2 regions of the Limnobacter sp. G6BE5S genome follow, and region 2 is predicted to be linked to the other one. Evidence: riboswitches for the same ligand, from Rfam matches in the RefSeq annotation. Region 2 holds a riboswitch; the other holds the start of a gene.
The links. Region 2 has a riboswitch for cobalamin ahead of ACVL1J_RS01905 (TonB-dependent receptor domain-containing protein). Riboswitches for the same ligand answer to the same signal wherever they lie in the genome.

Region 1 (3,411 bases), on a different contig from region 2:
AGAACTGCAAATACACTGCTGGTGCGGACTATAGCACGGTAGTATCGCCCAATCTAAGGGAATACCACAACCCAGCATCTGACAATAATTCTTGTCAAATTATAATTAAACCGCCTCAAATTGTGTTGAGTCCGAGATCTAAACATCAAATCAGAGAATTGATAAGCAAAGGGCTGCTTCTGCTTTAAAAATCAGCATTCAGATTAATGAAAAACGCCCGACCAATTTCCGGGTAAATCCCGTTCGGACCGAACTGCGTTCTGTAGTATTGCTTGTCGAATACATTCTGAACCTGGAACACCACGCTGTAACTGTCTTGCCTGTAGCGCCAATTCAGGTCGAGCACACCAAAACCGGGGATCTGTAGATCCGTATTTGCAGCAGACCGTTGATCGGATTGCATGTTCACAATCGCTTCCGTTGATACGCGTGATGTCCAGTCATATTCAGCGGCAACCTTCAAGTTGTGGGCTGCAACCAGTGGTACGCGACTGCCGCTGAGCGAACCTGACCGAAACTCAGCATCCAGATACTGATAAGCCGCGATCATTCTCAAGTCTTTGCGCAAGCTTCCATTCCATTTCAATTCAAGGCCTTTTCTGCGCAACTCGTCCAGGTTGCTGTTCAAACCATTGATGAACAATGCAGGGTCTACGATCGTAGGATCAAAAAACAATTCATTCTCAACGTCCATCACGAACAGCGTGCTGCTGAACTCACCTGTCCACATCGCAGTTTTCAAACCCACCTCCACTTCATCTGCAACTTGAGGGTTCAAAAACGGCACACGGGTTGTCCCCACGCCTGCAAAGCCATTTTCATTGGCATTCGGAATGCGGAAGCTGCGGGCGACTTTCGAAAAGACAGTGAGGTTCTCGGCTGCCTTCCAGGAAGCGCCCAACTGATGTGCGACCAGTGAGTAATCCCGTGTTTCGCCGCTGGCTTTCTGTTGCTCGGACCGTTCGTAACGGCTGCCAGCATTCACACGCAACACATCGTTCACGGTCCAGTCGTCTTCAATGAAGATCGCATTGGATTCAAGCGTGCCTGCGTCAAACCCACGCAAAGCGGCTTTTTCAATGTCGTAACCGACACGAATGACATGCGCACCTGCGCCATGCGGCAATGTAAAGGTGAGGTAGGGACTAATCTGGTCTTGTTCATACTCTGACCGGGCGTTAAACACAAAACCACCCCCAAAGTCGAAAGATCCCAATGCTTCATGAGTACGACGACTTACACGGACACCCGTTCCCCAATTGCCGTAATCAGCCGAGCCATAGAAACGGAAGGTATTTCGTTCGAACGATCCAAAATCGTTTGGACTATTTGTTTGCTTTGGGTTTTGCTCAAACTGCGCACGATTCAGTGAACCAGGAAATCTGGATTTTGAACCCTCGGCGGAAAATGACGCACCCGCGCTGAACACATCGCCTTGCCAATCCAGCGCCAAACTAGCCAAATCGCGGCTGGCTTCGCTGTTGTCTCGGTATCCGTTGGTGAATTCCTTGGAACCATTGAACACCAACGAAAAACCGTTAGCGCCGCCAAACAGGGTGGCGCCCAATTCTTTGGTGTCGTAAGAGCCATAAGACGCAAATACATCACCACCCACACCGTCGCGACCACGGCCTTTTTTGGTCGTGATCCGTATAACACCACCACTGGCTCCGCTACCGTAAGCAACCGAACTGCCGCCGCGAATAACCTCGATTGTTTCAATGCTGCTGACCGGAATACTGCCATAGCGGGGAGTGACGCCTTCGTTGTCATTCAACTTCACGCCATCCACCACAAACACCACATTGGCAGACGCGGTTTCACCAAAACCACGCAAGTCCACGGATGCACTTCGGCTTCCGTCTAGCGGGGTACGAACATTGACCAAAGCCAGTTTAGACAACACATCGCGCACGGTGGTATAGCCAGACTGACGAATTTGCTCAGCCGTAATGACTGTGGTCGAAAATGGCTGGTCCTTCTCAAGGACTGCAGTTTGAGTAGAGGACACAAACACTGGGGGAAGCGCATAAAACGCGAGTTCCTCTTGAGCCTGTACGGGCAAAGCCGCCAACAAACAAACGATTGGTAATTTTTTGAAATGAATGAACACCTTGAACTCCAGTAAACTGCACCCACCGTGCGGCAATCAATTAACTGGGGAAGACAACACAGGCGAAAGAACCACGCGCGCAAGCAAGCCAAGGACACAACAGCCCTGGAAGTCACGGAGAAAAGTTCGGTAAAAAACAATTGGCCGCCTGCGTGCTGCCTCCCCGCAGCACCAGTCGCTCGCCTGAATGGGACAGGCTGAACGGTCAAGGCCGGTATCCGGGCTTGTAAGTTTTGATGTGTCGCCTTCCCAGTTGCTGCGTTTAGAGCAGCTTTACTACCAGTGGCAAAATGACACACCCGCACTTACGTACCGTTGCGGGGGCAGCGCAGGCTTGAACCTGCTTCCCGTTTAACTGCGCTCAAAAAATGAGCACAAGCACCTTAACCCTGCTATTCTAACGTGTTTTTTTAACACCCAAACACCGGGCGCATGCCGTTTAGGCAGTGCGATTGAAAAGCCATGTCAGAAGTCTGGAAACCCAGCGTCACAGTAGCCGCCATTGTCGAGCATCAGGGCAAATTCCTGATCGTGGAAGAACACACCACCGATGGCATCAAGCTGAACCAACCCGCAGGCCACCTGGATCCAGGTGAAACGCCACAGTTTGGCGCTGCCCGCGAAGCACTGGAAGAATCAGCCTGGGAGGTGAACCCGGTGGGTTTGCTGGGCATCTACATGAGTCGCTACACAAGCTCACGCACGCAGGAAGATGTTACTTATCTGCGCTTTGCCTTTGCAGCCGAGGTGGTGAAACACCACATTGATCGCGCATTGGACGAAGGCATTATCCGCACACTGTGGATGACCGTTGAGGAGTTGCGCGCCAGCCAAGACCAGCACCGCAGCCCTTTGGTGATGCGTTGCGTGGAAGACTTCCTGAACTGGAAGGCTGGCAAACAGCCCATCATGCCGCTTGAACACGTGTACACGCACCCCAGCGTGCTTGCAGGCCCCATGCCCCCCGGCGTATCGTAAAAGCATCATGGCTAAAACAGTGGTTATTGGCATGTCGGGCGGGGTTGATTCCTCGGTGTCGGCATGGCTGCTTAAGCAGCAGGGTTACAAGGTGATTGGTCTTTTCATGAAAAACTGGGAAGACGATGACGATTCGGAGTATTGCTCGAGCCGACAAGACTGGCTGGACGCGGCCAGCGTGGCCGACATGGTTGGCGTGGACATTGAAGCCGTGAACTTCGCCAACGAGTACAAAGACCGTGTGTTCTCTGTGTTTCTCGAAGAATATTCCGCAGGCCGCACGCCCAACCCTGACATTCTGTGCAACAGCGAAATCAAGT
Region 2 (3,411 bases):
TCGAGAATTCAAACGATACTTCGGCCGCACACCTGTGCAGGAAAGTCAGTATAGCCAATCCATTTTGGCTTTGTCTTGAGTGGTGAAACTTCGCAAATATCCAAAGTAATGTGGCACACTTCAATTCATGAAACCTCTGCTGGCTTTAGCTACTTCGTTCGCCCTGTCTTGCGTGGCTGTCAATTCAGCACTCGCAGCAGAATCCCCACAAGCCCTTCAAACCATTCAGTCGCTCGACGTGCCCCGTTACATGGGCACCTGGTTTGAAGTTGCCAAGTACCCCAATCGTTTTCAGAAGCAGTGTGTGGCCAATACCAGCGCGGCATATTCACTTCAAAAAGACGGCACAGTGAAAGTGCTGAACCGCTGCCAGTTGGCCAACCGCGACATGGAAGAGGTCGAAGGCCAGGCCAGGCAGACAGGTGGCTTGAAATCACCGAAGCTAGAGGTACGCTTTGCGCCAGCCTGGTTAAGTTGGCTGCCCATGGTGTGGGGTGATTACTGGGTGATTGATCTTGACCCCGAATACCAACTGGTTGCAGTCAGCGAACCCAAGCGAGAATTTTTGTGGGTGTTGTCGCGTACGCAGCAAGTAAACCCAGCCAAATACGAGGCGCTGCTGCAACGCCTGAAAGCCAAGGGCTTCGATTTGAACAAGCTTGAACTTTCACCGCAAGTCAATTAAGCCATGCGCCGTTTGAACCCCAAGAAGTTGCTGCTGAGCAAGTGGACTGCCGTGAAACCAGTGAACAAAGAAAAACACTTTCTGGTTCGCTCAGTGGTGAAGCCTGAAAGCGATGAATTGCCTGTTGAGCAATTTGAATTGGAGGCTGTGCATTCCGGCCGAACGCAAATTATTCACTGGCGTGATTTGCAAGATGAAGGGCAGTGGATTCAGGGTTGGACGTAGTCGGGCGTATAGCGATGTTTTCTTTGCCCCCTGCTGCTGTACAATCTTCCTTGTTGGTGCTCTTGGAACAGTCCCTGTTCTGAAGTTAAACGGGAAGCTCTTTAGCGCTGCCCCCGCAACGGTACGCAGACAAGCGTCAAGCTTGGCTTTCATCAAAAACCATTGGGTGTTTTCAAACGCCTGAGAAGGTGGTGAGGGTAAGTCTGCCAGCCCGGATACCGGCCAACAACGGGGTGCGCCATTGGCGCACTATGTCCCATGCACTGTCGGGGAAGGCGGTGAGGGTACTCGTCAATCCATTTAACCATGAACTCAATTCGCTTGGGCAAGCTTTGGCTTGCCATGCCGGTGGCCATTGCTGCAGCCGGTCCTGTATTCGCACAAAAAAAACCAACTTTTGATTCCGTGGTGGTCACCGCCACCCGCACCGAACAGCCCATCACCGAGGTGTTGGCCGATGTCACGGTCATTGACCGGGAAACACTTGATCGTGCCGGGCAAACCTCGCTGCGCGAAGTGCTGGCCCAACAGCCCGGCGTGCAAATGTCGGCCAACGGCAGTTACCGTTCCAACACCAATGTGTTTTTGCGCGGTGCGTCGGCCACTCAAACCATTTTGCTGGTGGATGGTGTGCGGGTGGGGTCTGCAACCAGCGGCGGTTTTTCACTGGAAACCATTCCGCTTGAATCGATTGAGCGCATCGAGATTTTGCGCGGTGCGGCCTCGGCGTTGTATGGCCCCGATGCGGTGGGCGGGGTCATTCAAATCATCACGCGGCAAGCGGGCACACCACGGCGGTCGGTTAGTGTGGGTGTGGGCACCGATGGTCAACGGTTGGGTGCGGCGCACTTCAGTGGCAAAACCGGCATGTTTGGCTACAGCCTTGGTTTTTCCCATGAACGGGGCACTGGCATTGATGCCAAAACACCCGCTGCATCGGGGTTGAATCCAGATGAAGACGCGTTTGAAACTAGCAGCCTGAATTTCAGTTTGGTGGCCGATGTGCACACCAATCACCAACTAAAATTTCAAACCTTGTACAGCGAAGGCGAGTACGGTTTCGACGGCAACCCGTTTCCCAACCCGCTGGCTCTGAATTCACAAACCAGCGAAGCGATTGCAAAACCGGAACTGAACCAGTCCAGCTTGCAATGGGTTGCCAAATTCACGCCGCGCTGGAAGTCGACCGTATTGCTGGCGCAGTCCGATGACAAATCGGTGAGTGAATACCGCCGTTTGTCCGATGGCGCAGATGCGGGCCGTGCCCGGTTCAATACCAAGCGCGACCAATACAGCTGGCAAAACGATATTTCATTGGGTAGCGATGTGCTGACCTTGCTGGCCGAGCAGCGCACCGAGGAGGTGGACAGCACCACCGACTACGACGTAAAGGCACGCACCATCGATGGTTTCATGGCCGCGTATGCATTGAATCGCGCGCAGTGGGACGCGCTGGGCGTGCTGCGAAGCGACGACAATTCCCAGTTCGGGCGTTTCAACAACTATGCGCTTTCTGCGGGTTACAAACTGAATTCGCAATGGCGTTTGGTGGGCAGTGCGGGCAGCAGTTTTCAGGCCCCCACGTTTAACCAGTTGTACTTTCCAGGTTTTGGCAACCCTGAATTGCAACCCCAACGCAGCCGTTCCAAAGAACTGGGTGTGAAGTATGCAGCCTCGGCAATTGCTGCCAGTGCGGTGGTGTACGAAAACAGGGTGCAGGGTTTCATTACCCCCTCGACGAATGTGCAGTCAGCGCGCGCAACCTTGCGTGGTGCCACCTTCGCAGTAGATCGCCAGTTTGAAACAATATTGGTGAAAGCTTCCTACGATTACACCGACCCCAAAACCGAACCCGACAACAAACGCATTGTGCGCATTGCCCGCCATGTATTCAATTTAAACTTGAGTCGTGAAACTGGCCCCTGGCAGTACTATGGTGAGTTGAAACTGGCCAGCGACCGTGAAGACAGGGCGATTCCTTTCAGCGACCCCAATATTGAACTGGGCGGTTATGGTTTGCTGAACGCCGGGGCAAGCCGCAAGGTGAATCAGGAATTGTCCGTGTCGGCCCGCTTGAATAACATCACCGACAAAACCTATTCACTGGCCAATGGCTTTACCACACCGGGCAGAAACCTGTTTGTGTCGGCCAACTGGTCTTTTTAAGGGGTAAAACCTGATTGATGCACATGCTTGCTCGTTCTGAGTTGATACTGGGTGGTCAGCGCAGTGGCAAATCGCGCCGCGCTGAAGACCTGGCCATTCAATGGCTTGCAGCCAGCCCGCAGCGGCACGCTGTGCTGGTGGCCACGGCCCATGTTGGCGACGATGAAATGCAGCAACGCATTGTGCAGCATCAGCTAGACCGGGCGCAGCGTGTGCCCCGACTGGTTGCGGTTGAAGAAAGCCTGTACCTGCCTGCCGCCTTGAAATTGCACAGCACCAGCAATACGCTTTTGGTCGTGGATTGCCTGACCCTGTGGCTGGTGAATTGGCTCATG

Region 1: it holds a riboswitch for cobalamin, as region 2 does, so the genes downstream of both, ACVL1J_RS11635 (TonB-dependent receptor) here and ACVL1J_RS01905 (TonB-dependent receptor domain-containing protein) in region 2, are expected to answer to the same signal.

What each region holds. Positions count from the first base shown of each region.
Region 1 is NZ_JBZFLM010000006.1:36,101-39,511, forward strand. It holds gene ACVL1J_RS11635 (TonB-dependent receptor) at 185-2,113, opposite strand; cobalamin riboswitch at 2,306-2,514, opposite strand; gene ACVL1J_RS11640 (NUDIX hydrolase) at 2,576-3,091, shown strand; gene mnmA (tRNA 2-thiouridine(34) synthase MnmA) at 3,099-3,411, shown strand, end outside.
Region 2 is NZ_JBZFLM010000001.1:386,171-389,581, reverse strand. It holds gene ACVL1J_RS01920 (helix-turn-helix domain-containing protein) at 1-79, shown strand, start outside; gene ACVL1J_RS01915 (lipocalin family protein) at 128-685, shown strand; gene ACVL1J_RS01910 (TIGR02450 family Trp-rich protein) at 689-910, shown strand; cobalamin riboswitch at 948-1,151, shown strand; gene ACVL1J_RS01905 (TonB-dependent receptor domain-containing protein) at 1,217-3,076, shown strand; gene ACVL1J_RS01900 (bifunctional adenosylcobinamide kinase/adenosylcobinamide-phosphate guanylyltransferase) at 3,094-3,411, shown strand, end outside.